Regions from separate parts of the Kitasatospora sp. NPDC088391 genome, predicted to be linked through region 2. Evidence: riboswitches for the same ligand, from Rfam matches in the RefSeq annotation. Region 2 holds a riboswitch; each other region holds the start of a gene.
What was found. A riboswitch is a leader RNA that binds a small molecule or an ion and turns the genes downstream of it on or off. The one in region 2 is predicted to bind cyclic di-AMP.
Positions count from the first base shown of each region.

Region 1: it holds a riboswitch for cyclic di-AMP, as region 2 does, so the genes downstream of both, ACIQBJ_RS17200 (NlpC/P60 family protein) here and ACIQBJ_RS19475 (peptidoglycan DD-metalloendopeptidase family protein) in region 2, are expected to answer to the same signal.
Region 3: it holds a riboswitch for cyclic di-AMP, as region 2 does, so the genes downstream of both, ACIQBJ_RS00315 (transglycosylase family protein) here and ACIQBJ_RS19475 (peptidoglycan DD-metalloendopeptidase family protein) in region 2, are expected to answer to the same signal.

Region 1 is NZ_JBIVNB010000005.1:132,240-142,018, forward strand. Features, by position in the region: gene ACIQBJ_RS17170 (aminotransferase class V-fold PLP-dependent enzyme) at 1-1,118, shown strand, start outside; gene ACIQBJ_RS17175 (Lrp/AsnC ligand binding domain-containing protein) at 1,120-1,401, opposite strand; gene ACIQBJ_RS17180 (rhomboid family intramembrane serine protease) at 1,398-2,201, opposite strand; gene ACIQBJ_RS17185 (hypothetical protein) at 2,352-2,618, shown strand; gene ACIQBJ_RS17190 (NYN domain-containing protein) at 2,799-4,205, shown strand; gene ACIQBJ_RS17195 (NlpC/P60 family protein) at 4,398-5,435, shown strand; cyclic di-AMP (ydaO/yuaA leader) riboswitch at 5,810-5,972, shown strand; gene ACIQBJ_RS17200 (NlpC/P60 family protein) at 5,983-7,044, shown strand; gene ACIQBJ_RS17205 (NlpC/P60 family protein) at 7,256-8,317, shown strand; gene ACIQBJ_RS17210 (hypothetical protein) at 8,485-9,600, shown strand; gene ACIQBJ_RS17215 (carbohydrate kinase family protein) at 9,630-9,779, opposite strand, start outside.
Region 2 is NZ_JBIVNB010000006.1:43,578-53,356, forward strand. Features, by position in the region: gene ACIQBJ_RS19445 (amino acid permease) at 1-724, opposite strand, end outside; gene ACIQBJ_RS19450 (biotin transporter BioY) at 1,002-1,598, shown strand; gene ACIQBJ_RS19455 (ribose-5-phosphate isomerase) at 1,671-2,156, shown strand; gene ACIQBJ_RS19460 (GNAT family N-acetyltransferase) at 2,262-3,515, opposite strand; gene ACIQBJ_RS19465 (PP2C family protein-serine/threonine phosphatase) at 3,705-4,916, shown strand; gene ACIQBJ_RS19470 (hypothetical protein) at 5,373-5,567, shown strand; cyclic di-AMP (ydaO/yuaA leader) riboswitch at 5,974-6,126, shown strand; gene ACIQBJ_RS19475 (peptidoglycan DD-metalloendopeptidase family protein) at 6,132-7,160, shown strand; tRNA gene ACIQBJ_RS19480 (tRNA-Gly) at 7,358-7,431, opposite strand; tRNA gene ACIQBJ_RS19485 (tRNA-Pro) at 7,582-7,655, shown strand; gene tig (trigger factor) at 7,878-9,269, shown strand; gene ACIQBJ_RS19495 (ATP-dependent Clp protease proteolytic subunit) at 9,516-9,779, shown strand, end outside.
Region 3 is NZ_JBIVNB010000001.1:69,268-79,046, forward strand. Features, by position in the region: gene ACIQBJ_RS00285 (tyrosine-protein phosphatase) at 1-586, shown strand, start outside; gene ACIQBJ_RS00290 (pyrimidine/purine nucleoside phosphorylase) at 702-983, shown strand; gene ACIQBJ_RS00295 (MFS transporter) at 1,057-2,373, opposite strand; gene ACIQBJ_RS00300 (hypothetical protein) at 2,684-3,022, shown strand; gene ACIQBJ_RS00305 (hypothetical protein) at 3,044-3,790, opposite strand; gene ACIQBJ_RS00310 (Uma2 family endonuclease) at 3,958-4,524, opposite strand; cyclic di-AMP (ydaO/yuaA leader) riboswitch at 4,805-4,973, shown strand; gene ACIQBJ_RS00315 (transglycosylase family protein) at 4,977-6,167, shown strand; gene ACIQBJ_RS00320 (CapA family protein) at 6,190-7,302, opposite strand; gene ACIQBJ_RS00325 (3-hydroxyacyl-CoA dehydrogenase family protein) at 7,385-8,275, opposite strand; gene ACIQBJ_RS00330 (hypothetical protein) at 8,323-9,375, opposite strand; gene ACIQBJ_RS00335 (SDR family NAD(P)-dependent oxidoreductase) at 9,530-9,779, opposite strand, start outside.

The DNA.
Region 1 (9,779 bases), on a different contig from region 2:
TCGCCGAGTTCCTGGACCTGCGGGACGGCGACCAGGTGGTGTTCACCCGGGCGACCACCGACTCGCTGAACCTGCTGGCGGGGGCGGTCCCGGCCGGGACCGAGGTGTTCGCGTTCGAGACCGAGCACCACGCCTCGCTGTTGCCGTGGCGCCGCGAGGGCCTGACGGTGCGTTACCTGCGGGCGCCGCGCTCGCACGCCGAGGCGGTGGCCGCGCTGGAGGAGGCGCTGCTGGACGCGGCGGACGGGCCGAAGCTGTTCTGCGTGACCGGCGCGTCGAACGTCACCGGCGAGCTGTGGCCGGTCCGCGAGCTGACCGGGGTCGCGCACCGGTACGGCGCCCGGGTGGTGCTGGACGCGGCCCAGCTGGCGCCCCACCACCGGCTCTCGGTGCGGGAGTTGGACGTCGACTGGGTGGCGTTCTCCGGCCACAAGCTGTACGCGCCGTTCGGCGCCGGCGTGCTGGCGGGCCGCGCGGACTGGCTGGACGCGGCGGAGCCGTACCTGGCCGGCGGCGGGGCGAGCCGGACGGTGGCCCGCGAGCTGGACGGCTCGGTGGCGGTGGAGTGGCACAGCGGCCCGGCCCGGCACGAGGCCGGCTCGCCCAACGTGATCGGCGCGTACGCCGTCGCCTCGGCCTGCCGGGCGCTCACCGAGGCGGGCTTCGACGCGCTGGAGGAGCGGGAGCGGGCGCTGGTCGCCCGGCTGACGGCCGGTCTGGCCGAGGTCCCCGAGGTGCGGGTGCTCAACCTGTTCGGCGAGGGCTCCGACCGGGTCGGCGTCATCTCCTTCGTGGTGCGCGGCTGGAACAGCTCGCACTTCTCGGCGGCGCTGTCGGCCGAGTACGGCATCGGCGTCCGGGACGGCCTGTTCTGCGCGCACCCGCTGGTGCGGACCCTGCTGGGCGGGGAAGAGGCCGGGCCGAGCGAGTGCGGGGCGCCGGAGCCCTCGCTGCCCGGGGAGCGCAGCCTGAACGCGATCCGGGTCAGTTTCGGCGCCGGCACCCCCGTCGAGCACGTGGACCGGTTCCTGACCGCCGTCCGCGAACTGGTCAGCGACGGCGCGAAGTGGAACTACCGCAGCGAGGGCGGCCGTTGCGTGGTCGACACCGCGCGCTGAGTCAGCCGTCCAGGCCGAGCGAGAACGCGGCCTCCAGGTCGACCTGCGAGTAGGTGCGGAAGGCGATGTGGGTCTCGGTGCCGGACACGCCCGGGACCTTGTTCAGCCGGCCGGGGATCACGTCGGCCAGGTCCTCGTGCCGGCGGACCCGGACCATCGCGACCAGGTCGTAGGTGCCGGTGACGGAGTAGACCTCGCTGACGCCCTCGATGGCGGCGATCGCCTCGGCGATCTCGGGGATCCGGTCGACGTCGGTGTTGATGAGGACGATCGCGGTGATCACTGAGCAACTCCTGTTCGAGAAGGTGCGCCCAGGGTATCGCCCGCCGGACGGGCGGCCCAGGCGAACAGCCAGCCCGTCAGGAAGCCGATCACGTGCACCAGGTACGCCACCCCGTCGCCGCCGGAGGTGGCCGACCAGAACTGCAGGGCGAACCACAGGCCGAGCACCAGCCAGGCCGGGAAGCGCAGCGGCAGGAACAGCAGCAGCGGCACCAGCGTGGTCACCCGGGCCTTCGGGTACAGCCGCAGGTAGGCCCCCAGCACCCCGGCGATCGCGCCGGACGCGCCGACCAGCGCGCGGGTGCCGTCCGCGGTGTGCGCCTCGGCCAGCGCGTAGCCGTAGGTGGCCAGGTAGCCGATCGCCAGGTAGCCGACCAGGAACCGGAACCGCCCCAGCCGGGCCTCCACGGCCGGGCCGAAGACGAACAGGAACAGCAGGTTGCCGATCAGGTGGACCCAGCCCGCGTGCACGAACAGCGAGGTCAGCACCGACAGTTCGGGGATCTTGCCCGGGGTCGGCGGCAGCACGCAGCCCGGCGCGGCCGGGGGCAGCGCGGACAGCTGGGCCGCCGTCAGGGGGTGCCCGCCCAGCAGCTCGGCGGGGACCGCGCCCCAGCGGTGCTGGTAGCGCTGCTCGGCGCAGGCCCGGGCGTCGCCGCTGCCGTAGAGCGGGTTCAGGCCGGACGGGCCGGTCAGCAGGACCAGCGCGGACACCGCGATCAGCAGGTACGTGACGGCCGGGGTGCGGACGGCCCGCTCGGCCGCCGGCGAACCGGCCCGGGCGGGGGCGGAGAGCACCATGCCGGTCAGCATTCCTCGGGGGCGTGCCCCCGACACCGGGCGCTGCTCCGGACGGGTGGGCGTCCGGGCTGTGGACCGGAACCCGGCCGCGCGGACGCAGGCAATAGGCTGGAGGCCCGGAACCGGGACCAGCCGAGAGGGACCACACTGATGACCATTGCCGCGCCGACCGCCGAGACCCGCTGGCGCTGCACCCTGTGCGGCAACCTGACCCGTTTCGACGTCACCCGTTCGTCCCGGGTGACCGACTTCCTGCACTTCGACCTCGCGGGCGAGTCCAAGGTCGAGGAGACCCAGGTGCTCGCGGAGACCATCGAGTCGGTCCGCTGCCGCTGGTGCAACGCCGTCGACCAGGTCGAGCTGGTGGCCCGTCCGGGCGCCGAGGAGCCCGCGGACGGCACCGCCGAGCAGGGCTGACCCGCACCCCACCGCCCCGCGCCCCCGTCCGCCCGGACCGGGGGCGCGGGGCGGCCGCGTCGGCGGGGGGTGGTGTCGGTGCGGCACGGTAGACGGGACAATCGACAGCAGCGGCGGAACGACCCCCCGCCCGGCGCCCGCCGGGAGGGACCGCCCGGACCAGGATCGGAGCCGAGGACAGTGGCGGAGGCAGTGAACGCGCCCGCGGGCCCGGACGGGACCGCGCCCGCCCCGGGCCCGGACACCCCCGAGGCGGAGCCGGACACCCACGAAGCGGAGGGCGGCGGCTCCCGCCCGCTCCCCGAGGGGGTGCGCCGCCGGGTGGTCGGCATCGCCTCCGACGCGCTGGGCGCCATCGCCCCGGGCGAACTCCCGCCCGCGCTGCGCCCGTACGCCAAGTTCACCCCCGCCCGCCGGGCCAAGTACGCGGCCACCGCGCTGGCGGCCGCGCTGGAGTCCGACCCGGCGTTCCGGGTCCGGATAGCCGACCGCCTGCGGCTGGGCCAGCCGGACCTGGTGCGCGCCCTGGAGGCGGGCAGCGCGCCCGCCGCCGCCGACCCGATGGACGTCGCGGCCGCCGCCTACCTGGTCCGGCCGGCCGACTGGACCCGGTTGGTCGAGGAGGCCGGCGAGGAGGCCGAGCGGGTCGACGCCGAGGGCGCCGCCGCCGAGGCCGTCCGGCAGGCCGAGAAGTTCCAGGAGGAGCTGGCCGAGGTCCGGGCGGCGGCCCGGACCGAGGCGGACCGGCAGCGCGCCGAGTCCGAGGGCGTCCGCCGGGAGGCCGAGTCGCTGCGCAAGAAGGTCCGCTCGCTGGAGGCCGACACCCGCCGGGCGCAGGCCGAGGGCCGGCGGCTGGCCGGGGAGCTGGAGGCCGTGAAGGCGGCTGCCGCGGCCGAGCGCAGCGCCGCCGAGAGCGAGTCCCGCCGGCTGCGGCACCGGCTCGCCGAGCTGGAGGCCGCGGTGGAGAGCGGCCGCCGCACCGCCCGCGAGGGCCGCACCGTCGAGGACATGCGGCTGCGCCTGCTGCTGGACACCGTGCTGCAGTCCGCGCAGGGCCTGCAGCGGGAGCTGGCGCTGCCGGTGACGGCGCTGCGCCCGGCCGACCTGGTGGAGGCGGTCGAGCCCGGCTCGGCCTCGCCGCACGACGTGGCCCGGCGCGGGCTGGCCGAGGACGACCCGGCGCTGCTGGACCAGCTGCTGGCCATCCCGCAGGTCCACCTGGTGGTGGACGGCTACAACGTCACCAAGACCGGCTACCCCCAACTGCCGCTGGAGCAGCAGCGGATGAGGCTGCTGGGCGGGCTGGCGATGCTGGCCCAGCGCACCCAGGCCGAGGTGACCTGCGTGTTCGACGGCCAGGACCTGGACGTTCCGGTGATCATCGCGCCGCCGCGCGGGGTGCGGGTGCGGTTCAGCCGCACCGGGGAGACCGCGGACGAGCTGATCCGCCGGCTGGTCCGGGCCGAGCCGCAGGGGCGGCCGGTGGTGGTGGTCTCGGCCGACAAGGAGGTCGCGGACGGGGTGCGCAAGGCGGGGGCCCGGCCGGTCGCCTCGGTGCTGCTGCTGAACCGGCTGTCCCGCAGCTGAGCTGGGATGACGTCCCGTCAGGACACCGCTCGGTGACCGGAGTGTGTCGGTGTCGTGAAGGCGGGTCGGGAAGCGCTCCGGGACCGTTCCGGGAGTGGACGCGGGAGAGGGACTTCACTAGGGTCTGGCGTCAAACCTATATTCCGGACTATCACTCCCCCGGGTGAGTCCAGCAGGAAGAAGGAGCCTCCCTTGGCCTCCCACCGCCGTCCCAAGCAGCCGAGCCGTGCGCGGGTCTCCGTGCTCACCGCTGCCGCCGCGACCGCGGTCGCCCTGTCGGCCCAGGTGAGTGCGCACGCCGCGCCCGCGCAGCCGAGCAAGGACGAGGTCAAGGCGCAGGTCGACAAGCTGCTGGACGAGCAGGAGCAGGCCGCCGAGAAGTACAACGGCGCCAAGGACCGGGCCGACCAGCTGCGCAAGCAGGCCGACCAGCTGCAGGACCAGGTGGCCCGCAGCCAGGAGCAGCTGACCGAACTGGCCTCCGGGCTGGCGGCGGTGGCGGGGGACCAGTACCGGCAGGGCGGCGTCGACCCGTCGATGCAGCTGATGCTCTCCTCCGACCCGGACAAGTACCTCACCCAGGCCGCCTCCTTCGACCAGGCCGCCAGCACCCAGGCCGAGACGCTGAAGTCGCTCAAGGACCAGCAGCGCCGCCTGGACCAGCAGAAGGAGGAGGCCGCCCAGGTCCTGCACGAGCTGGACGGCCAGACCCAGGCGCTGAACGACGCCAAGAAGGACGTCCAGACCAAGCTGCAGGAGGCGCAGAAGCTGCTCAACCAGCTCTCCGCCGCCGACCGCGCGGCCATCCTGCGCGGCACCGACGGCGCGGCCTCGCGCGGCACCACCCGGATCGACCCCTCCACCCTCCCGCCGGCCAGCGGCTACGCCGCGACCGCGGTGGCGGCGGCGCTCAGCAAGCAGGGCGCGGCGTACGTGTGGGGCGCCACCGGCCCGAGCACCTTCGACTGCTCCGGCCTGATGGTGTGGGCGTACAAGCAGGCCGGCGTCGGCCTGCCGCGTACCTCGCAGGCGCAGGGCAGCTACGGCACCAACGTGGGCAAGGACTGGTCCAACGCGCTCCCCGGCGACCTGGTCATCTACTACGGCGACCAGCACCACGTCGGCATGTACATCGGCAACGGCATGGTGGTGCACGCCCCGCACACCGGCGACGTGGTGAAGGTGATGAAGGTCGACGCGATGCCGATCTCCACCATCCGCCGGGTCTGACCCGGACGGGTCCGGTCCTGACGGTCCGAAGAATCGGACATATGCCCCCAGGGGGCGACAATTGACGCGATGTGACACGCCCGGGCGGTCGAGATCCTGCTGTGATCTGCGACACGCCCGGCGTCGCGTTTCCGGGCCGAATCGCGGAATGGATCACGCGCTGGGTAACTTTGTGATCACGGTCGGTCATATTCTCAAAAGAATTTGATACAGAATCAGATTTTTTTCCGACAAGGATTTGAACGGATCACGGATCGGTTACTAGGGTCTTACCTCGACCACCGCAGAGTCGATCGCCCAAGGGGGGCGGCGGCGGAGGTCGCCGCCGAGTCCGTGACGCAGCGGGCAGACCGTCAACACCGGGTCTGCCGACGGGGATACCCCAGCCGGGGTGCTGTCGAACGGAGCCGGGGAACCACGTTCCCCCGGGGTGAATCGGTGCCAGGTCCGGCCGCCTCGGCGGGCGGTGAGGCATCGTAGGGCTTCTTCCGGCCCGAACCCGTCAGCTCACCCGGTAGGCGGTGTGAGGAAGAAGGAGTCCGCCTTCGTGGCGTCCCATCGTCGTCCCAAGCCCGCCAGTCGTACCCGGGTCTCGATTCTCACCGCCGCCGCGGCCACCGCGGTGGCGCTCTCCGCCCAGGGCGGGGCGCACGCCGACCCGGCGCCGACCAAGGACCAGGTCAAGCAGCAGGTCGACCAGCTCAACGAGCAGGCCGAGGTCAAGACCGAGAGCTACAACGGCGCGGTCGAGAAGCAGCAGGAACTGCAGAAGCAGGTCGGGCAGTTGCAGGACCAGCTGGCCCGCCAGCAGGACCAGGTCACCACCGTCCAGCAGAGCCTGGCCGGGATCGCGGGCGAGCAGTACCGGACCGGCAACGTCTCGCAGACCATGCAGCTGATGCTCTCCAGCACCCCCGACGCCTTCCTCGGGCAGGCCGGCACGCTGAACGCCGTCGGCTCCACCCAGGCGGACCTGCTGAAGAGCTTCAAGGCCGAGCAGGCCAAGCTCGACACCCAGCGCAAGGAGGCGGAGTCCAAGCTCGCCGAGCTGGACACCACCACCAAGGCGCTGAAGGCCGACAAGGACGACATCCAGGCCAAGCTCGCCCAGGCCCGCGACCTGCTCAACACGCTCACCCAGAAGGAGCGCGACGACCTCGCGGCCGCCGAGGCCAAGGCCGCCTCCGACTCCCGGACGCAGGCCGAGCGGGCCTCCCGGGACACCGCCCGCCCGGACCTGAACACCCCCGCGCCCAGCGGCTTCTCCGGCAACGCGCTCGGCGCGGCGACCTCGAAGCTCGGCAGCTGGTACTCGTACGGCGCCACCGGCCCGACCACCTTCGACTGCTCCGGCCTGATGCAGTGGGCCTACGCGCAGGCCGGCGTGTCGATCCCGCGCACCTCGCAGGCCCAGGCGAGCGCGGGCACCAACATCGGCAGCAACATCGCCGACGCCCGTCCGGGCGACCTGATCATCTACTACGGCGACATGCACCACGTCGGCATGTACGCCGGCAACAACCAGATCGTGCACGCGCCGCACACCGGCGCGCAGGTCCGCTACGAGTCGGCCACCTCGATGCCGATCAACCGGATCGTCCGGATCTGACGGTCCGTCCGAGGCGCTCGGCCCGGTACCCCGCACGGGGTGCCGGGCCGCTCTCGTTCGGATGTCCGATTCGCGGTCAAATATTCGGTGCTGTCGGGGTTTGGACTGGATCGACCTGACTCGCTAACCTCTGCCCCCGGGCCCCCGCGAGGACGGCCGCCCGATCCACGGGCGGCGGCGGAGGCCGGCCGCAGGAACGGAGTCGTCGCGCGTGTCCGTGCATCGTCGCCCCCCACTGCCCGGTGTCCAGCGCCTCGCCCGCGCCCTGGCGCTGACCGCCGCCGCGACCGGGGCGCTCGGCCTCACCGTCGGCGCGGCGACCGCCGCCCCGCTCGCCCCGGCCGACCCGCCGGGCCGCAGCGAGGTCAAGACCCAGGTCGACCAGCTCTACGAGGAGGCCGAACGGTCCTCCGAGACGTACAACGCCGCGCAGGAGCAGCTCAAGCGCCTGCAGTCGGAGGCCGGCTCGCTGCAGAACCAGGTCGCCGCCGGGCAGGACGAGCTGAACCGGATGCGCGGCGACCTGGCCGCCGTCGCCGCCGCCCAGTACCGGGCCCAGGGCCTCGACCCCTCGGTGCGGCTGATGCTCGACAACGACCCCGCCGCCTACCTGGCCGGGGCCCGCTCGCTCGACCAGGCCACCGCCCGGCAGGACGACGCGCTGCACGAACTCGCCGACCGGCAGCGCCGGTTGGACCAGCGCCGGCAGGAGACCACGGCCAAGCTGGCCGAGCTGGAGGGCGTCCGGCAGCACCTGGCCGCCGCCAAGGACGAAGTCCGGGACCGGCTCGGCAAGGCGCAGCGGCTGCTCAACAGCCTGGCCCCCGCCGAGCGGGTCCGGATGGCCGCCGACGACGCCCGGGAGGCCGAGCAGCGCGCCACCCGGGGCACCGACCGGCTCGACCTCGGCGACCAGCCGCCCTCCTCCGACCGGGCCGCCGCCGCGCTGCGGGCCGCCATCTCCAAGATCGGCTCGCCGTACGTCTACGGATCGACCGGCCCCGGTACCTTCGACTGCTCCGGTCTGATGTACTGGGCGTGGCGGCAGGCCGGAGTGACCCTGCCGCGGACCTCGCAGGAACAGGCCTCGGCCGGCCGGCGGGTGAGCCTCGCCGAAGCCCGGCCCGGAGACCTGGTGATCTTCTACAGCGACAGGCACCACGTCGGCATGTACGCCGGCGGGGGCGTCGTCGTGCACGCGCCCTACCCCGGCGCCCGGGTCCGCTACGAGAGCGTGGGCGCGATGCCGGTCAGCTCGGTGGTGCGGGTCTGAGCCTCACCGAGGAACCCCTGGTCACCGACCTGCCGCCGAGGGCGCCGCGGGTCGGTGCTCCGCTGTCCCGGCGGGCCGCCCTGCTGCTGGCCGCGGGCGGCGCGGCCCAGCTCTCGCTGCCCGGCGCCGCGCCGTCCCGGGCCCCCGCCGCGGTCCTCCCGCCCGCGGTGGCGGCCCCGAGCGGCGTCCGCGAGGAGGTGGTCCGGGTGCTGGCGGCCCGCGCCGCCGCCGTCCTCGGCCGGGACGCGGCCGGCCTGGCGGCGGTCGCCGCGGCCGGGGCCGAGGAGGCCGACCGGGACCTGCTCGCCCGCACCGCCGGGCTGCGGCTCACCGGGTACACCCTGAAGCCCGGCTCCTTCGCCGAGCCGGCCCCGGGGGCCGCGGAGCTGACCGTGCCCGCCGAGCTGGGCTACCGGATCGAGGGCGTCGACGAGTACCCGGCCCTGCTGGAGCGGCGGGTCCGGCTGGTCCGCGAGCCGGCCGGCTGGCGGGTGGCGGGCGAGACGCCCGCCGGTGCCGCCGCCCCCTGGGACCTCGGCACGGTGCGGGCCGTGGACGGGCGGTACAGCCTGGTGCTCGGCCTCGGCGAGGAGGCCGAACTGGCCGCGCTCGCCGACCTCGCGGACCACGCCGCCCCGACCGTCCGGGAGGTCTGGGGCGACTGGAGCCCGTCCCGGCTGCTGCTCGAACTCCCGCTCACCGAGCAGCAGTTCGCCACCCGGATGGACGTCTCCGCGGACGCCTACCAGGGCATAGCCGCGGTCACCCTGGCGGTCGGCGGCGCCCCCGTGCACACCCCCGCCGACCGGATCGTGGTCAACCCCGACGCCTACCGGCAGCTCAGCGAACTCGGCCGCCGGGTGGTGGTGACCCACGAGGCCACCCACGTCGCCACCCGGGCCGACACCAAGCCCTGGACCCCGCTCTGGCTCTCCGAGGGCGTCGCCGACTACACCGGCTACCAGGGCACCGGCCGGACCCTGCGGCAGATCGCCCCCGAACTCGCCAAGGACGTGCAGGCCGGGCGGATGCCCGCCGAACTCCCCGCCGACACGGCCTTCGCGGCCGGCTCGGCCGGCATCGCCCAGGCCTACGAGCTCGCCTGGCTGGCCTGCGACCTGATCGCCCGCCGCTGGGGCCAGGACCGGCTGGTCGCCCTCTACCGGACGGTCGGGCAGTTCGGCGCCGGCGGCCTGGACCGCGCGATGCGGGCCCAGCTCGGGACCGGCACCGCCGAGTTCACCAAGGACTGGATCACCGAGGTGGCCCGGCTGAAGAGCTGAGGGGCCGACGGGTGCTCGCCGGGAGCCGGTCAGCCGCGCAGCGCGGCGTCCAGGCCCGCCGCGCCCAGGAACGCGGTGTGGGTGCCCGCCGTGGTGCAGGCGAAGGCCCCGGCGACCGCGCCCGCCCGCATGCACTCCTCGGCCGGGCGGCCCGCCAGCCGCTGCCGCAGGAAGCCCGC
Region 2 (9,779 bases):
CGGACTCGGCGGCGGCGATCGTGACGGTCTCCAGGCCGCCGTACGCGAACACCGAGGCGAGCAGGCCGGTGACCAGGCCGCCCGCGCCGGTCGGGAAGAAGCCGCCGCGGCCGGTCAGGTTGGCGGCGCCGGGGGAGTCGGTGCCGGGCAGCAGGCCGAGCACCGCCAGCACGCCGACCACCAGGAAGGCGGTGATCGCCAGCACCTTGACCGCGGCGAACCAGAACTCGAACTCGCCGAAGTTGCGCACCGCCGCCAGGTTGGTCAGGCAGAAGAAGGCCATGAACACCGCGACCCAGGCCCAGGACGGCACCGCGGGCAGCCATCCCGAGACGATGCCGGCCGCGCCGATCGCCTCGACCGCGACGCCGACGCAGAGCAGCACCCAGAACAGCCAGCCGACGGCGAACCCGGCCCACGGGCCGATCTCCCGGTCCGCGTGCACCGAGAACGAGCCGGAGGCGGGCCGGGCCGCCGACATCTCGCCGAGCATCCGCATCACCAGCATCACCAGCAGGCCGGAGGCGGCGAAGGCCAGCACTACGGCCGGACCGGCGGCCGCGATCCCCGAGCCGGAGCCGACGAACAGCCCGGCGCCGATCACCCCGCCCAGCGCGATCATCGACAGGTGGCGCTGCTTGAGGCCGTGCCCCAGGCCGGTGTCCTCGGCGGCCGGGGCACCGGGGGGCGGGGCGCTGGGGGACGGGGCGGTGCTGCGGGTCATGCGGCGGGTGTCCAGACTGTTCGGGCATGGGAGCGTTTCACGGGTTTCCGACCACTCTGCGGCATATGACGTGCTCACCCCGAACGGTCCCGGAATCCGGACGGACATGCTACGGAACGCCACCGCACGGGCGCGGAAGGTCACGGATGAGGGCCCGGTCACAGGCCGGACCCGACAAGCGGGACCGGTCGGCTTTGTCAGGACCGCAGCGGCGGCGCACACCTGACGGCACGTAGGTTCAGGGGTGATCATCCGCCACGGAACCCCGGGAGCAGCCATGGCCGTCGCCGCACCGATACCGTCCACCGCCGTCCTCGCCGACCTGCTGCCGCAGGCCGCCACCCGGCTCGGCGCGCGGGCCCGCGACCTGGCCCTGGTGGCCGGCGGCGCCGCGCTGACCGGCCTGGCCGCGCAGCTCTCGGTGCCCGTCCCCGGCTCGCCGGTGCCGGTCACCGGGCAGACCTTCGCCGCGCTGCTGGTCGGCACCGCGCTCGGCGCCCGCCGCGGCGCCGCCGCCCTCGGCCTCTACCTGCTGGCGGGCGCGGCCGGCCTGCCCTGGTTCGCCCAGGGCAGCTCCGGCGCGGGCCTGGCCACCCTCGGCTACGTGATCGGCTTCGTGGTCGCCGCCGCCCTCACCGGCGCGCTGGCCCGCCGCGGCGCCGACCGCAGCCCGCTGCGCACGGCCGGCGCGATGGCGCTCGGCAGCCTGGCCATCTACGCCGTCGGCGTGCCCTACCTGGCGTTCGCGCTGGACGTCCCGCTGGCGAAGGCCGCCGACCTCGGCCTGTACCCGTACCTGGTCGGCGACGCGCTGAAGCTGGTGCTCGCCACGGCCGCCCTGCCGCTCACCTGGAAGCTGCTCGACCGCCGCTGACGGAGCGTCGGCGACACCGGGCCCGCCGCCCCTGTCGGGGCGCGGGCCCGGTGGCATGTCACACTCGTGCCCATGCGCGTCTACCTGGGCTCCGACCACGCCGGATACGAACTGAAGAACCACCTCGTCGAGTGGCTGAAGGGGGCCGGGCACGAGCCGGTCGACTGCGGCCCGCACATCTACGACGCCGAGGACGACTACCCGCCGTTCTGCCTCCGGGCGGCCGAGCGCACCGCCGCCGACCCCGAGGCGCTGGGCGTGGTGATCGGCGGCTCCGGCAACGGCGAGGCGATCGCCGCCAACAAGGTCAAGGGCGTCCGGGCCGCCCTCGCCTGGAGCGAGCAGACCGCCGCGCTGGGCCGCGAGCACAACAACGCCAACGTGATCTCGGTCGGCGGCCGGATGCACACCCTGGACGAGGCCACCAAGTTCGTCGAGATCTTCCTCGCCACCCCGTACAGCGGCGAGCCGCGGCACACCCGCCGGATCGAGATGCTCTCCGAGTACGAGACCACCGGCGAACTCCCGCCGATCCCGGCCCACCACCCGCAGGGCTGATCCCGCGCGCCACGCCGCACAGCGCAGCGCCGCACAGCACCGCGCCCGCCCGGAACCCTCCGGGCGGGCGCGTTCCGTTCCGCGCCCCGCGCCGACGCCCCGGAATCAGAAGCCGTGCGGCAGCCAGGGCTCCAGCGCCGAGCGGAACGCCGCCGCGGCCGGCTCCAGCGCACCCGGCCGGACCTCCCGGACCAGGCCCGCCGCGGCCAGCGCCGCCAGCGAACCGCCGCCCAGGTACACCGAGCCCAACTCCCGCACGTCCAGCTCCAGTTCGGCCGGATCGCCGGTCCGCACGCAGGAGGCCGGACCGCCCGGCGCCGCCGTCAGCCGCCACCGGCCCGCGTTCCACGGGCAGAACGCGTCCGCCACCTCCAGCACCACGTCCACCGGCGCGGCGTAGGCGCGGGCCGTCAGCGCCGCGGGCAGGTCGACCAGCCGCACGTACAGCGCGTCCACCAGCCGCGGCGTCAGGTGCCGGACGTCCGACACCAGGTGCAGCAGCGGATCGTCCACCGGCAGGCTGCCCGCCTCCACCCGCACCGTCAGGTCCAGGTCCAGCAGGAACTCCCACAGCCGGGCGTACACCCACGGCTGCTCCGCCTGCACCGCGCGCACCCGCACCGTCCCGGCCGCGCCGCGCTCGTCGAACTCGCCCTTCACCGCGTACCGGGCGTAGCCCAGCAGTTCCCCGCTCGCCGCGTCCTCGGCCAGCACGCACTGCAGCGGGGAGAAGCCGCCGCGCGACTCCGGCGCGTCCAGCACCGCGACCTTCTCCCAGCCCGGCCGCCGGGCCAGACCGCCCGGGCGCCCGGCCACCAGCCGGGCGTACAGCTCCTCGCAGCGCGGCAGCTCCGCCACCGGATCGGCCAGCCGCAGCACCACCTCGCCGCGCTGCTCCGGCACCCGGACCCGGACCCGGCCGCGCAGCAGCGACACCGCCGCCTTGCGGGTCGCCGCACCGTAGCCGAACCGGCCGTAGATGGCCGGCTCCGAGGCCGTCAGCGCCGCCACCGCCTCGCCCGCCGCCCGCACGTCGTCCAACTGGCGGCGCATCAGCGCCGTCAGCGCGCCGCGCCGCCGGTGCGTCGGCAGCACGCCCACCATCGTCACGCCCGCCACCGGCAGCACCGCCCCGCCCGGCACCGCCAGCCGCAGGCTGAAGATCCCGCCGCCGCCGACGATCCGGTCGCCCTCGCAGATCGCCAGCGAGCGCTCCACCTCGGTCAACTCCCGCCACAGCGCCCGCTCCTCGGGCGGCTCCGGGGTACCCCCGAAGGCCACGTCCACGGTGCCGTACCAGGGCTCCCACTCCTCGGCCCGCAGGGGGCGCACGGTCAGTTCGGGCTGTCGCGTCGTCATGGGGCCTTGCCTACCAGGCGATCCGTCCGTCCGCGACCGATTTGTCGCCCCGACCCGGCCGCCGCCGCCCCCGCCCGCGGCCCCGCCCGCCGCCCGGCGGCCGAAACCCACCGCCGCGACCCGGCCCGCTGCACTCCGTGCCACCCGGCCCGTCGACGTGCGGACCGCCGGTGGATAAGGTCGGTCCCCATGGCCGGCAGCGCGCGCTCCAGTGCGACGGGCCGGGACCGCAGGACGTCCCGCGAACCCGTGACGGCCCGGCTGCGCGCGGCGCTGTCCCGGGCCCGACGCAGGCTGCGCCGCACCGGGGTCGACTACTTCCGCGGCGACGGCGCCGACTGGTGGGCGTTCGCCGCCCTCGCCCTGGCCGTCCCGCTGCTGGTCCTGCTGAACATCCTCGCCCCCGACTGGGCCCCGCCCACCGCGCTGGTGCTGCCGGTGCTGGCCGGCGCCCTGCTGCTGCGCCCCGGCACCCTGGTCCTGCTGTACGCCGTCGCCGCAGCCGGCCTGGTCACCGAGTCCCTGGTGCACACCGGCGAGCGGCTGGCCTCCGACACCCCCGACGCCTACGGCCACGGCGTCACCCCCGGCGCCGCCCTGGTGGTCGGCGCCGTCGGCGTGGCCGGCCTGCTGGTCGCCCAGTTCCGCCGTCGGGTCGGCGTGCCCTGGCGCGGCGGCTCCACCATGCTCTTCGACCTGCGCGAGCGCATCCGGGTCCAGGGCCGGACCCCCCGACTGCCCGACGGCTGGCACACCGACACCGCGCTCCGCCCGGCCGGCGGCCAGTCCTTCTCCGGCGACTTCATGGTCGCCGCCCGCACCGGCCCCGGCGGCCGGATGCTCGAAGCCGTCCTCGCCGACGTCTCCGGCAAGGGCATGGACGCGGGCAGCCGCGCCCTGCTGCTCTCCGGCGCCTTCGGCGGCCTGCTCGGCTCGCTGCCCGCCCACGACTTCCTGCCCGCCGCCAACGGCTACCTGCTCCGCCAGGACTGGGCCGAGGGCTTCGCCACCGCCGCCCACCTGGTGCTCGACCTGGACACCGGCGAGTACGAACTCCTCTCGGCCGGCCACCTCCCCGGCATGCACCGCCTCGCCGGGGCCGGCCACTGGGAGGTCAAGGAGGCCGAGGGCCCGCTGCTCGGCGTCTACGACGGCGCCAAGTTCGAAGGGGTGCGCGGCACCCTGGGCCCCGGCGACCTGCTGATGCTCTGCACCGACGGCATGGTGGAGATCCCCGGCCGCGACCTCGGCGAGGGCATGGACCGGCTGATGGGCGAGGCCGACCGGCTGGTCGCCACCGCCCCGCCGGGCGGCCGCTCCGGCGCCGCGGTCCGGCTGATCGACACCGTCGCCAAGCACGTCAACGACGACCGTGCGGTCCTGCTGGTCTGGCGCGGCTGAGGACGCCGCGGCCGGCCTCCCTGATCGCGGAGGGCCGGAGCGCGGAGGGCCGGATTGCGGAGAGCCGGTGAGCGCCGGGTGTCCACGGAGTGTCAAACCCGGACGTTGATCTTCGGCCAATTCCCGGGCGCCGCCCCGACGGTGGGCGGTTCCCGGATCTGCCTGCCGATATGCCCCGACCGCGCCCCGGCGGCCGCGCGGCGGCCCGCCCCGCCGACGCTCCGTCAGAACCCGTCCGCTATCGTCACGGTCGGCGAAAATCAGTCCCACCACCCCGGTTCACGCGTCGGGCGACGGGGCAAGTCCTTTACGCAGTAGGCACGAACGACCACACTGAGTCCGGATGGAGTGGTGGGGACACGGGGGGCAGGGGCCGGTTTCCGCCTGGAACCGCCGTCGGTTCCGCCCGAAGGTTCCGACCCGAACCCCCGCCACGAATCGAGGAAGTGAGTCCCGGTGGCCTTCTCCGTCTCCGCGCTTGTCCTGTTCGGCGTCATCGTCGCCATCTTCATCCGCAACAAGCAGCTGAAGACCGGGCACGCCATCATGGCCGCCCTGTTCGGCTTCATGCTCAGCCAGTCGACCATGGCCGGGCCGATCCAGCAGTTCCTCGCCTCGGTGTCCAAGGCCATCGCCAGCATCGCGGGCTGACGGACCGTCGGCCCCCGGGCAGGACTCCGGGCAGGACTTCGAGCAGAACCACAGGCAGTGCCTCATGGCGGCCGGGGTGCCCCGGGCCGTCCGTTCGGCCTGCCCGCGGGTGACCAGGGTCACCCGCCCCGTCACGCCAGGTGAACGCCCGACCGCACACGGTGGCCAATGTCGCCCGCCGTGTCCGGTTCGTAGGCGACCCGTCATGATCCCGTGCGCGCAGCGCGGCCGCCCGGCCGACGGAGCGTGACCTGGCGGACCGTCAGCCCCTTCCCGATCACGGGAACGGGGCTTTTCGGCGCTTGCCAGCTTTCCGACCTGTGGGTTTTGCTTCCACCGCAGCCCGGCCACTGACCGGGCAGGCCACCGAGCGGAACGCCTAGTCCTGCCGTCGCCCGGTGCCGACCAGATCACCACGCCACGGCAGGAGCGGGGGAACCACAGGTAGTACGCCGGGCCCGGAACGCACGGGGCCGGCTTGGGGTGAAGCCGCGGAGACGCGGCCGGGCAACTCTCGCCCGAACCCGACAGCTCACCTCGCAGGCGTCGGAGAGGAACTGCTTCATGTCCGCTCAGGGCAAGCACCGCAAGCCGAGCCTGACCACCATCGCCCGCATCGTCATCGCCACCGGCGTGGCCGGTGCCGCGATCGGCCTCCCGGTCTCCGCCGCCTCCGCGCACGGCACCGCCGACCACCACGACGGCGGCCGCCAGTGGGCGCACGTCTCGGTCGACGCCACCCCCGTCGCCGACACCGCCGTCGGCGCCCCCGCCGCCGAGCAGGCCGCCACCCCGGCCGCCGCCTCGCACACCTACCGGGTCGCCTCGGGCGACACCCTCTCCCGGATCGCCGACGCGCAGGACGTCGACGGCGGCTGGCAGAAGCTCTACCAGGACAACCGCTCGGTCATCGGCGGCAACCCGGACCTGATCCGCCCCGGCCAGCAGCTCACCGTCAACGGCCAGGCCGCGGCGGCCGCCCCGGCCCCGGCCCCGGCCCCGGCCAAGAGTTCCGCCCCGGCCTCGTCGTCGTCCTCCTCGTCCTCCTCCGACACGGCCGCCGCCAAGACCGCGGCCGTGCCGAAGACCACGACGAAGAGCACCACCGCCAAGGTCCAGACCCAGACCCAGACCCAGGCCCCGGCGCAGACCAAGACCCAGCAGACGGCCCCGGCCGCGAGCACCTCCAAGGGCTACGTCGCCCCGGCCCCGGGCAGCGTCACCACCGGCTACAAGGTGGCCGGCTCCAACTGGTCCAGCGGCTACCACACCGGCATCGACTTCCCGGTCTCCACCGGCACCAGCCTCAAGGCGATCGCCGCGGGCACCGTGGTCTCCGCCGGCAACGGCGGTGCCTACGGCAACCAGGTCGTCATCAAGCTCGCCGACGGCAAGTACGCCCAGTACGCCCACCTCTCCTCGATCTCCGTCTCGGCCGGCCAGTCCGTGACGGCGGGCCAGCAGATCGGCCTCTCCGGCGCCACCGGCAACGTCACCGGCCCGCACCTGCACTTCGAGATCCGCACCACCCCGGACTACGGCTCCGACATCGACCCCGTCGCCTACCTGGCGGCCCACGGCGTCAACGTCTGACCCCGAACCCCACCCCCCGAGGGCCCCGCGCACACTCCCCGTGCGCGGGGCCCTCGGGCCGTCGTCGGGCAGCAGGCGGGGGGAGGGGCCGGCAAGGCGCCGTGAAGGGTGCGGGGAGGGGGCGGCGCAGGGGCGGGAAAGCGCCCGGGAACGCCGACGGCCCCGGCTGCCTGGGCAGTTCGGGGCCGTCGGGGGAGTGGAGCGGGTGACGAGAATCGAACTCGCGTGACCAGTTTGGAAGACTGGGGCTCTACCATTGAGCTACACCCGCACAGGCGTACCCGGACCGCGGCGCGGTGGCGGGGACTGGGCAAGCGTACCTGGTCGGGTCGGTGGAATGCACACTCCTTACGGGGTTGTCGGCTCGCGGATATCGCCCCGGGAGGGGGCGGGCCGACGTGTACTCTTCTGCTCGGCACCACGGGGTGTGGCGCAGGTTGGTAGCGCGTCCGCTTTGGGAGCGGAAGGCCGTCGGTTCGAATCCGGTCACCCCGACCGTGTGCGGCAGGGTCTCGCCGGCGGCGGGGCCCTGTTGTCGTTGAGGGCAGCTCCCACCTGCGGCCGACCCGCGGCCGACGTGCGGCCGACCTGCACCCGGTGCCGGGCACAGTCGCTTTCGTGGTACCGGTAGGATGGATCGCTGGCGGTAGTACGGACAGCATTTTCAGCCCCAACCGCCTATCGCCTCTGACCGCAAGCCCCCTAGGAGACCTAACCGTGAAGAGCGCCGTCGAGACTCTGAACCCGACCCGGGTTCGACTCACCGTCGAGGTGCCCTTCGAGGAGCTCAAGCCCAGCCTCGACGCGGCGTACAAGAAGATCAACCAGCAGGTCACCGTTCCGGGCTTCCGCAAGGGCAAGATCCCGAACAAGGTGATCGACCAGCGCTTCGGTCGTGGCGCGGTGCTGGAGGAGGCCGTCAACGACGCGCTTCCGCGCTTCTACACGCAGGCCGTCGACGAGGGCCAGATCGACGTGCTGGGCCAGCCGGACATCACCGGCATCGAGGGTGTCGAGAACCTCGCCGACGGCGGTGACCTCAAGTTCGTCGCCGAGGTCGACGTCCGCCCCGAGGTCGCCCTGCCCGACTTCGCCGAGATCGCCGTCGTGGTCGACCCGATCGAGGTCACCGACGAGGACGTCGCGAAGTCCCTCGAGCAGCTCCGCGAGCGCTTCAGCTCCGTGAAGGACGTCGAGCGCGCCGCCGCCGAGGGCGACGTCGTGGTCGTCGACCTGGAGGCCAAGGTCGACGGTGAGGTGCCGGAGGACGGCACCGCCACCGGCGTGAGCTACGAGATCGGCTCCGGCCGCCTGCTGGACGGCATCGACGAGGCCGTCGTCGGCCTGTCGGCCGGCGAGTCCAAGACCTTCACCACCACCCTCAAGGGCGGCACGGCGGTCGGCCAGGACTCCGAGGTCACCGTCACCGTGACCGCCGTCCAGGAGAAGGAACTCCCCGAGCTGGACGACGAGTTCGCGCAGCTCGCGAGCGAGTTCGACACCATCGAGGAGCTCCGCGCCGACTCCGTCAAGCGCCTGGAGCGCATGAAGGAGTTCGACCAGGCCACCCAGGCCCAGGAGAAGGTCCTCGACGAGCTGCTGAACCGGGTCGAGATGGACTACCCGGAGAAGCTGCTCGCGGACGAGGTCAACACCCGCAAGCACAACCTCGAGCACCACCAGCTGGAGCCGATGGGCCTGACCCTCGACACCTACCTGGCGTCCCAGGACAAGTCCCGCGAGGACTACGACAAGGACACCGAGGAGCAGGCGAAGAAGGGCATCAAGACCCAGTTCGTCCTGGACCAGATCGTCAAGAACGAGGAGCTGGGCGTCAACCAGGAGGAGCTCACCGAGCACCTCATCCGCCGCGCGGCCGGCTCCGGCATGACCCCGGACCAGTTCGCCCAGCAGGTCGTCCAGGGCAACCAGGTGCAGCTGCTGGTCGGCGAGGTCGCCCGCGGCAAGGCGCTGGCCCTGGTGGTCGAGGCCGCCAAGGTGACCGACACCAACGGCGAGACCGTCTCCTTCGAGGACGACGAGGAGGAGGCCGGCGAGACCGCCGAGGCCGCCGCCGAGGAGACCTCCACCGAGTCCGCCGAGGCCTGAGCCTCGTAGCCGTCGGGTTCCCGACGGCGCGTCAGACCGGGAACGGGCCCGGGCACCGCACGGTGCCCGGGCCCGTTCGCGTCCGCGCCGCTCACGCTCCGCAGACCCTGCGCTCACAGCGAACAGTTCTGCGTGGGGGATTCAGCGGCCGGGCCTGCGCGTTAGGGTCGGTGGACAGCGACACACACGCAGATCGACTGAGCAGGTGGCTAAGTGACGTTCCCGCAGATGCAGATGCCTGGCCCGATGGCACCGCACGCCGCCGGCGGCGACGTGGGCGGCGGCCTGGGCGACCAGGTCTACAACCGGCTGCTCAACGAGCGCATCATCTTCCTCGGCCAGCAGGTCGACGACGACATCGCCAACAAGATCACCGCCCAGCTGCTGCTGCTCGCGGCGGACCCCGAGAAGGACATCTACCTCTACATCAACTCCCCGGGTGGATCGATCTCGGCGGGCATGGCGATCTACGACACCATGCAGTACATCAAGAACGACGTGGTCACCATC
Region 3 (9,779 bases), on a different contig from region 2:
GCTGGACCTGCGCAGCGGACCCGAACTCGCGGCCCGGCCGGACGCGCCGGGCACCGGCTCCCCGCTCTCCGGCCCCTTCGGTGCGGGCGGCGGCATCCGGTACCTGCACGTCCCGGTGTTCGCCGAGCAGCGCTGGCCGACCGAACCGGCCGAGCTGTACCCGCTGATGGCCGAGTCGGCGGGCCGCCCGGCGGCGGCCCTGGTCCGGCTGCTCGGGGCGGCCGACGGTGGTGCGGTGCTGGTGCACTGCGCCTCCGGCAAGGACCGCACCGGGGTGGTGGTCGCCCTGCTGCAGACCCTGCTGGGCGCGGACGAGCAGGAGGTGCTGGCCGACTTCCTGCGCTCCAACGCCGCACTCGGCCTGGCCCCGGGCGGCACCGACGGTACCAGCGGCGACGGCAGCGGCCCCGGCGCCGGTGGCGGCCACGCCCGCCGGCCGGTCGCCGCCGGGCTCCTGCGGCGCGCCCTGCTCTCCGTCCGGGCCCAGCACGGCACGCTCGACGCCCACCTGCGCGCCCACGGCGCGCGGCCCGCCGAACTCGCCGCGCTGCGGGCCCGGTTCGGCCAGGGGCCGGCCGCGCCCTGACCGGCCGAGCCCTGACCAACCGGCGGACGGCTCGGCGGGGCGGACCCCGGGACGGCTACCCTCCGTGCCGGTCGCCGTTCGGCACCCCCTCCCCCGCTGCTCTGGAGCAACGCGCATGTTCAAGGTCAACGAATACTTCGACGGCACGGTCAAGTCGATCGCCTTCACCTCGGCCGAGGGCCCGGCGACGGTGGGCGTGATGGCCCCGGGCGAGTACGAGTTCGGCACCGCCGCCCCGGAGACCATGCACGTGGTCAGCGGCGCCCTGACGGTGAAGCTGCCCGGCGCGGACGCCTGGGAGACCTTCGGCGCGGGCACCCGTTTCGACGTCCCCGGCGACAGCCGCTTCCAGCTGAAGGTCGAGGTCGACACCGCGTACCTCTGCGACTACCGCTGAGCCTCCGCGCCCGCCCGGGCCCGCCCTGACGGAACGTCAGCACCGGCCGGGCGCCGGGCGGGTCGACCCGGCGTCACACCCCGACCGCCGGAGCCGCCGGAGTCGCCGGGACGGCCGGGGCGGCCGGAGCAGGCACCGCCCCGGGTATCGGCTCGGGGGCCGGGACCGCCTGCGCGGGCAGGCGGCGGACGGCGGGCAGTGCCAGCAGGGCGAGGGCGAGCGGGACGGCGAGGACCGTCATCCCGAACAGGGTGGGCCGCAGGCCGAGGGTGTCGGAGAGCGGGCCGGCCAGCATGATGCCCACGGGCATCAGCGCCACCGCGATCAGGTTGTCGTAGGAGCTGACCCGGGACAGCACCCGCTCCGGTATGTGCACCTGCAGCGAGGTCTCCCACAGGACGTAGCAGAGGGCGACGCCGACGCCCGTGACGGCCTCCAGCGCGGCGATCACCGCGACCGGCGCGCCCGAGCCGATGATCAGCGCCTGGCAGGACGCCACCGCCAGCGCGGCGGCCATCACCACCATCGGCCGGGCCGGCCTCAGCCGGTAGGCGCACACGTCGCCGACGATCGAGCCGACGCCGAACGCGGCCGTCACCAGCGCCCAGGCCCCGGCACCGCCCCACTGGCGGTCGGCCAGCACCGGGCCCAGCACGAACACCGAGGGCAGCACCACCATGTGGTAGACCGCCATCGCCAGCATGCCCGACCAGACCCACGTCCGGCTGCGGACCTCCCGCCAGCCGACCCGCAGTTCGGCCAGGAACCCCGGCCGCTCCTCCGCCCCGGCCGCGCCGCCCCCGGCCACCGGGCCGAGCCGGGCCAGCACCAACGCGCTGGCCGCGAAGCTCACCGCGTCCACCGCCAGGGCCCCGCCGGGGCCGACCGAGGCCACCAGCACGGCCGCCAGCCCCGGCCCCAGCACCAGCCCGGCCGACTGCACGAAGCCGCGCAGCGCGTTCGCCTCGCGCAGCCGCTCGACGGGCACCAGCAGGGGCAGCAGGCCCATCGAGGCGGGCAGGAAGAAAGCCTCGGCGAGGCCGAACACGGCGGTCAGCGCCGCCATCGTCCAGACCCCGGCGTGGCCGGTGAGCAGCAGCACGGCGAGGACCGCCTGCACCACGCACCGCACGACGTCCGAGGCCAGCATGATCCACTGGCGGGGCAGCCGGTCCGCCCAGACGCCGCCGATCAGGGTGAACACCAGCAGGGGTATCAGCCCGGCCGAGACCACCAGCCCGACGTCGGCGGCCGAGCCGCCGATCGACACCACCGCGAACGGCAGCGCGACGAACGTCACCCGGTCGCCGAGCACCGACAACGACTGCCCGACGAACAGCCGGGCGAACTGCCGCTCGGCCCGGAGCACCTCCGGCACCAGCCCAGCCATGGACAACCTCCGTACACCACTGGTCACATCGAGCACCGCGATGCTAGAAGCTCCGACCACCCCTTGTCGCGTGATTTATCCGCAACGCCGTCAATGCCCGTTTTCCGGCGGCCCCGCGGGCCGGTCGCCCTTCCCCCCGAGCGGTCTGACGCACCGTCGGCGCACGGCACCGTCGCGCCCTCGGCGCACTCCCGTTACACCGTCACAGTCCGGGAACGGACGGCATCCTTCCCCTGTCCCGGGGCATCCGACCGCTGTCACAGTGAACCGGTCGCGGGCCGCGTGGGCCGGCGGGAACGGGGTCGAACCGATGAGAACACGTCTGGCCGCAGTACTGCTCGCCCTGACCCTGGCGGGCGGCACCACCGCCCTGGCCGCCGGCCCGGCCGCGGCCGCAGCGCGCCCCACCACGGTCACGGCCGCGGTCGCCGCCGGCACCGGCCAGCAGGCCCCGGCGGCGGGCGCCCAGGCCCAGGGCAGCACCGGGCAGCGGGAGCAGGCCCCGGTCCACCTCGCCAAGAGCAAGGACAAGAAAAAGAAGAAGAAGTCCAAGGGCGGCCTGATCGGCCTGATCCTCCTGGTGGTCGTGGTCGTCGCGGTGGTCGCCCTGGTGATCTGGCTGGTCCGCCGCAACAGCCGCCGCCCCTGACCACGGGCGCGCGCCCCCCGGTCAGCCCTTGAAGACCTGGTCCGCGGGCGGCGCGGCGGCTTCGACCTTCTGGTCGAAGCCGGTGAAGGTGAGCACCATCCGCCCCGCCCCGCTGTCCGCGGACAGCACCCGCGGGCTGCCCTCGGCAGCGATGGCGTACGTCACCGGTGTGCCGTCCTCGTCGGTCATCGTCACGAGGACGGCCGCGACCCCGCCGACCTGCCGGGTGCCCGCCTTGGCGAGGTCCCGGCCGGCGGTGCCGTCGGTGTTCAGGCCGACCTGCTTCTGGACCGCCATGCCGAGGTCGCAGAAGGAGACGAAGCTCTTGGGGTTGTTGTAGTTGTCCGCCGGGAGCCGGAGCCACTTGCCGGCCGCCGCCGCGGGGGCGGTCTGCGGGGCCGCCTTCACCAGGTCCGCGTCGGGCTTCAGCCACACCTCCGCACCGGCCCGGAGGATCTCTGCCGAGCCCTTGCCCTCGCTGCGGTAACTACCCGCGCAGCCCCGGGCGCTGTCCCCGGCGAACGTACCGGTGAGCGCACCCTCGGGGTGCCCCGGCATGGAAACCGTGTACGTCGTGCTCATCAACTGCTCACCGGCGGCCCGCGTCCGGGCCACGATCTCCCCCGCCGACAGGTCCTGCAGCGCGACCGCGGCGGACGCCGGGGCCGCCGGGGCAGCGCTCTTGTCCGGCTTCCCTCCGGACCCGCAGGCCGTCAGGCCCGACAGCCCGATCCCGACCAGCACGATCACGGCCGGCGGTCTCACCACGCGCACAACAACCTCCACAGTTCGTACAACCGTCGAGTGCGCAAGTCTGCCAGCACGCCGAAATCGTCCACCGCACCAGCTCCGACCTGGTTGTCCGACGGCCGCGCCCAGCCCCACCGCGTCCCGCGAACCCACCGACGCCGGCACGACCACCTGAGCCCCGCACCTCAGAACCGGCCGGTGTCGATCTCCAGGTCGAACGGCGCGGGCAACCGGACACCCCGCCCGAACGGATGCGGCCCGTCGACCTCCTCGTACCCCAGCCGCCCGGGCCCGGAGAAGACGGTGCACTCCCGCAACTGGCGATCCACCAGCAGGTAGACCGGTGCTCCGTACTGGCCGTACCGCCGCCGCTTGACCGTCCGGTCGGTCTCCCCGTTCGACGGCGAGGTGACCTCGACCACCAGCAGAGTCTGGTCCGGCAGGAGTGCCCCTTCGGTCTTCGCCGCCAACTCGGCCGGAACCACCGCCAGATCGGGAATGAACCAGTTCTCACTCCCGGGCAGGTCGAGGTTCCCCGAACCGGAGACCAGCCCCAACTCCTCCAGCCGCGGCGCGATCTGCCGACGCACCGCCTCGACGGCGCTCCCGCGCGCCCAGGACACCGACACAGGGGTGATGACCCCCTCGACGAGCTCCGTACGGTCCCAGGCGACGTGCTGGACCGCGTACTTCAGGGCCTGCTCCGGGTCGGCGACGTGGTAGTCCCGGGGGACGTGGGCTGCCGCACTCATCGCGCACCTCCGCTGCTCCGCTCCCTCCGATTCTCTTCCCCGGCCGTCGGCCCCGGTCACGCCGTCCGGGAAGTTCACCGTTTCGGGTCGGACCCGTGGCGCGGCTCCGTGCCGACGAGGCGTCAACAGGTCGTTCACACACCGGCCGGGCCAGGGCGTGACGGTTGCGTGATGTCAGCGCGACGCGCTTGTGATTGACGCGTTCGAGTGAATAGGGTTCCTCCCAGCCCGCACCGTCGGGCCCCGCGCGCGGACACGCCGAGCCCTGTCCACCGTGCTGCCGGGTCGACCACCACAACCCTTGGACAGGGGTGGGGGAACCAGGTTTGTTGCCGTCCCCGCGGCTCGGGGTGAAGTCGTCCGCACCGGTTCCGTCCGGCGCGCGGCGGCCGGACCTCCCTCCCGGTCCGAACCCGACAGCTCACCTCGCAGGCGTACGGAGAGGATCTCGCATGCTCTTCACGGGTTCGGGGCGCCACCGCCGGCAGAGCCAGGCGGAGAAGGCGGCCGAGCGCGCGATCGCCGCGGCCGGCGTGGCCGGTATCGGCATCGCCCTGCCGCTGCTCGCGGCCACCGGCGCGCACGCCGCGCCCAGCGCGGTCTGGGACCGGGTCGCCGACTGCGAAAGCGGCGGCAACTGGGGCGCGGACCAGGGCAACGGCCTGTACGGCGGCCTCCAGATCAACGCGCAGCGCTGGGCCGACTACGGCGGCACGTCCTACGCGCCGCTGCCGAGCACGGCCAGCCGCAGCCAGCAGATCGCCGTCGCCGAGCGCATCCTCGCCACCGAGGGCCCGTCGCCCTGGTCGGCCTGCGCCGACGGCGCGGGCCTGGACGTGGTCTCCGCGCCGGGCGTGGTGGACGACAACGACTCGGCGGACGAGACGGGTTCGCTGCGCGGGGCCCGGGGTGCCGCCGCCGTGAACACGGCCGCGGACGGCACGGTGCCGGGCAAGGCGGGCGCGCCGGTCTTCTCCGGCCTGCCGGGCTACGACCCGGTGTACAAGGTGTACTGGTACGAGAAGAACGGCGGCTGGTTCTGGACCGGCCACCAGAGCCTGTACGAGCGCTACATGCAGCTGACGCACCCTCAGCCGGTCGCGCCCTCCGCCACGCCGTCGCCGATCGTCCCGGTCGCCCCGGTCACCCCGGTGGCCCCGACCGACCCGACCGACCCGACCGGCACGCCGACCGCGCCGGTCTCCCCCACCGTCCCGGCCGACCCGAGCGCCCCGGCGCTCCCCGGCCTGCCGGTGGCCCCGACCGACCCGACCGGTACGCCGAGCCCGACGGCCCCGAGCACGGACGCCCCCGGGAACGGCGGCACCCCGGCCGCACCGTCCGACGCGCCGTCCGGCACCCCGTCCCCGGACGCCGGGGCCGCCGCCCCGGCGAGCACCGCCCCGGCGGCCCCGGCCCAGTCCCAGCCCGCGGCCCCCGCCCCGGCGGAGGCCGCGGCGCAGCCGAGCACCGCCCCCGCGCCCGCCGCGCCGTACACGGTGGGCCCGGGCGACACCCTGATCGGGATCGCCAAGAGCCACCAGGTGGACGGCGGCTGGTCCGAGCTCTACCGGACCAACCAGCAGCTGGTGGGCGAGGACCCGGACCTGATCAAGCCCGGCCAGGTGCTGAAGCTGGGCTGACGCCCTCGCGGACCGGCCGCCGTCACCCGGGGACGGCGGCCAGTCCGGTGCAGCCGCGCAGGCCGTCCCGCCGTTGCAGGGCGGCCTTCGCCGCGTCCCCGGTCTGCGGGACGGGGACGCCCCGGCCGTCGATGTGCGCGGGGGTGAAGGTCTCGCCGGTGACCTTGCCCTCGCGGGTGACGGTGAGGGTGGCGACGCCGGTCTCGTCGGAGGCGGTGTAGTCGGAGGTGCCGTACCAGAGGAAGTTGCCGTAGCCGTACGCCACGTAGGTGTTCCCGAGCATGCCGGAGCCGAGCATGGTGTGGGCGTGGGTGCCGACCACGGCGGTCGCGCCGGCGGCGGCGACCTTCTTGGCGATCCTGGTCTGGGCGGCGGTCGGGCAGGTCTTGCCCTCGTCGCCCCAGTGCAGGTAGACGAGGACCACCGGGGCCTGGGCCTTGGCGGCGGTGACGGCGCGCACCAGTGCGGCCTCGTCGAGGGCGGAGGCGATGCCGGGCTTGCGGTCGCCGGCCCGCCACTTCTGGTTGGTGAGGTCCTCGATCTGGCTGGCCGCCAGCACCGCGACCTTCACGCCGCGCACCGTGGTGACGTACGGCGCGTACGCCTCCTTGGCGTCCTTGCCGATGCCGATCACCGCGAGCGGGGCGGCGGCCTTGGCGGCGAGGGTGTCGGCGAGGCCGTCGGGGCCGTAGTCGACGGCGTGGTTGTTGGCCTGCGAGACCACGTCGACGCCGGCGTCCTTGAGGGCGGTCAGCGCCTCGGGGCCGGTCCGGAAGTTGTACAGCTTGGGTTCGGGCTTGCCCCGGGCGGTGATCGCGCTCTCCAGGTTGAGCACGGCGAGGTCGGCGGCGGACAGCGTCGCGGCGATCGGACCGAGCGCGGTCTCGGCGGCGGGCGCGGAGAGCCGGGCGGCCGAGCGTCCCTCGAAGTGGACGTCCCCGGCGAAGGCGACGGTGATGCTGCCGTCCGGCACGGGCGGTGCCGGCGGCACGGACGGCACCGGCGGTGCCGAGGTCCCGGCGGCCGTGGCCGCGGGCGCGGCCGCGTCCCCGGCGGGCGCCGATCCGGTGCAGCCGGTGGCGGCGGCAGCGAGCAGCAGGGCGGTGACGGCGGTGCCGACGGGTGCGCGACGCACGGTGATCCCCCGGTGGTTCGGTGACGCAGCACTCTAACCCCGCCACCGAACGACCCCCACGACCGGGCTGCCGCCGCTCCGGCTACGCGGGGGCGGAGGTGGAGGCGGGGGCGGAGTAGTCGTCGTAGAAGCCGCGGCCGGTCTTGACGCCGAGGTGTCCGGCGTCGACGTAGCTCCGGAGCAGTTCGCGCGGCCCCTCGGGGAGGTGCGGGTTCTCGGCGGCGTAGTGGTTCTCGATGTCGAGCGCGACGTCGAGGCCGACCTGGTCCATCATCCGGAACGGGCCAGCCTTCAGGCCCATGTTGATCTGCCACATCCGATCGACGTCCTGCGGGGTGGAGACGCCTTCGGCGACCACTGCCAGGGCCTCGCGCTTGATGGCGGCCCAGATGCGGTTGAAGATGAAGCCGGTCGACTCCTTGCGGGCCTCGAACGGGAAGACGCCGTACTTGGGCAGTTCCTCCTCCAGGAAGGCCAGCACCGCGGGGTCGGTCCTCCCGTCGGACATCAGGTCGACGGCGTTCTGCTGCGGCGGCATGTAGAAGTGCATGTTGACGACGCGTTCGACGTGGGTGACGCCGTCGACGAACTGGCTGGTCGGGTACGAGGAGGAGTTGCTGGCCAGGATCGCGTCGGGTTCCGCCTGCCGGTCGAGGTCGGCGAAGACCCGATTCTTCAGGTCGAGGTGCTCCGGGACAGCCTCCACGACCAGCCAGGCGTCGGCCACGGCGGCGGCCTGGTCGTCGTGGGCCGCGGCGGTGCCGGGTCGGCCGCCCTCGACGGTGGCGGCGACCTCGGCGATGTGCTCGGCGACGTAGGCGACGGCCTGTTCGGCGGCGGCGCGGCTCGGGTCGAAGATCCGGACTTCGCCGCCGCGGGTGGCGAACATCAGGGCGATCCGGCGTCCGAGGGTGCCCGCGCCGATCACGGTGACGGGGCGGGACTCGATGCCGGCGGGGAGGGTGAAGGCCATGGCGGCGCGTTTCCTTCCGGGGGTGCGGGGCGGGGACGGGCGGGTGGTCACGGGAGCAGGCACAGGCCGGTCAGCGGGACGCCGAGCGCGACGACCTCGCGCGGGGCCCGGCCGGCCGCGGGGCCGTCGGGGAGCGGGACCTCGCGGATGTGCCCGCCCAGGTCCGCGACGTAGGCGAGGCCGGCGGCACTGTCGACGGCGAGGCCGATCGCCTCGGCGAGGCCGATCGCCTCGGCGAAGCCGGCCGCCAGGATCTGCGGGGGCGTGCCGGGGGCGCCGGGGCCGGGCAGCGGTGCGCGGTTGAGCGTGTTGCCGTCGGGGGCGGCGCCCCGGTCGGTCCAGTAGAGGGTGTCGCCGTCGAGGTGCAGGTCGATCGGTTCGGGCAGGTGGTCCCAGAGCACCTCGACGTCGGTGCGGTGCTCGGCGCTCTGCCCGGCGGGGATCTCCAGGGCGGCCCGCAAGATGCGCCCCCGGCTGCCCTTGGCGGGGCCCTTCTGGTTCCAGTACAGGTGGCCGCGGGCCGGGTCGACGGCGATGCCGACGCATTCCCCCATGATCCCCTCGGCGGCGGGCGTGACCACGAGGTCGGTCGGACCGCTGCCGTCGGTGCCCACCCGGCTGATCCGGTGGCCCTCGCGGTCGCACCAGTACAGGCTGCCGGCGCCGCCGGTGGCGAGTTGCTTGCCGGTGGTCGTCGCCCCGGGCGGGAGGAGGTCGCGCGGCGGGCTTCCGGGGGTCCAGGCGTGCAGGCCGCCGTTGGGCCGGGAGAAGTCGTAGCCCTGCTCGCCCGGTGCGCGGGGGTCGGTGGCGGGCGCGCCCATCGTGGTCCAGTACACGGTGCCACCGGCCCGGACCACGCCGTCCGGGGCGGGTCCGGCGTCCTCGACCAGGGTGCGGACCCGGCCGTCCGCGGGGTCGACGGCCAGCACCCGGCCCGGGGCGAACTGCAGGGCCAGTAGGTGCTTGGGGGCGGGCCCGGCGGCGGTCACCTCCGGCCGCCTTCCGCGGCACCGGTCGGGGGCCCTTGCCGGGCGGCACCGGACGGCCGGGGCCCGGGAGGGGCCGGTGGCACCGGTGCCGACGATGGTCACGAGCGCCATGGAGGTCACCTCGGGAGGAGTCGGACGGGCTGCGGGGCCCGGTCCCGGCCCGCGGCCGGCACAGTTCCCAGCTCAGGGGCCGCCCGGTCGGACCACAAGCCGACGGGACCGAACGAGGGCGGGCCGACGGGACCGGACGCCGCCGGACGGCCCGTCAGCGGCCCAGGACCGCGCCGCCGTTGAGGCCGATGACCTGGCCGGTGAGGTAGCCCGCGGCCGGGGAGGCGATCCAGGCGACCGCCGAGGCGACGTCGGCGGGGGTGCCGGCCCGGCCCACCAGGGTGTCGGCGACCTTGGCCCGGTGGAAATCCTCGTTCCGGTCGGTGCCGAAGATCTCGGTGTCGGCGACGTAGCCGGGGGCGAGGACGTTCACCGTGATGCCGTCGGGGCCCAGTTGGCGGGCC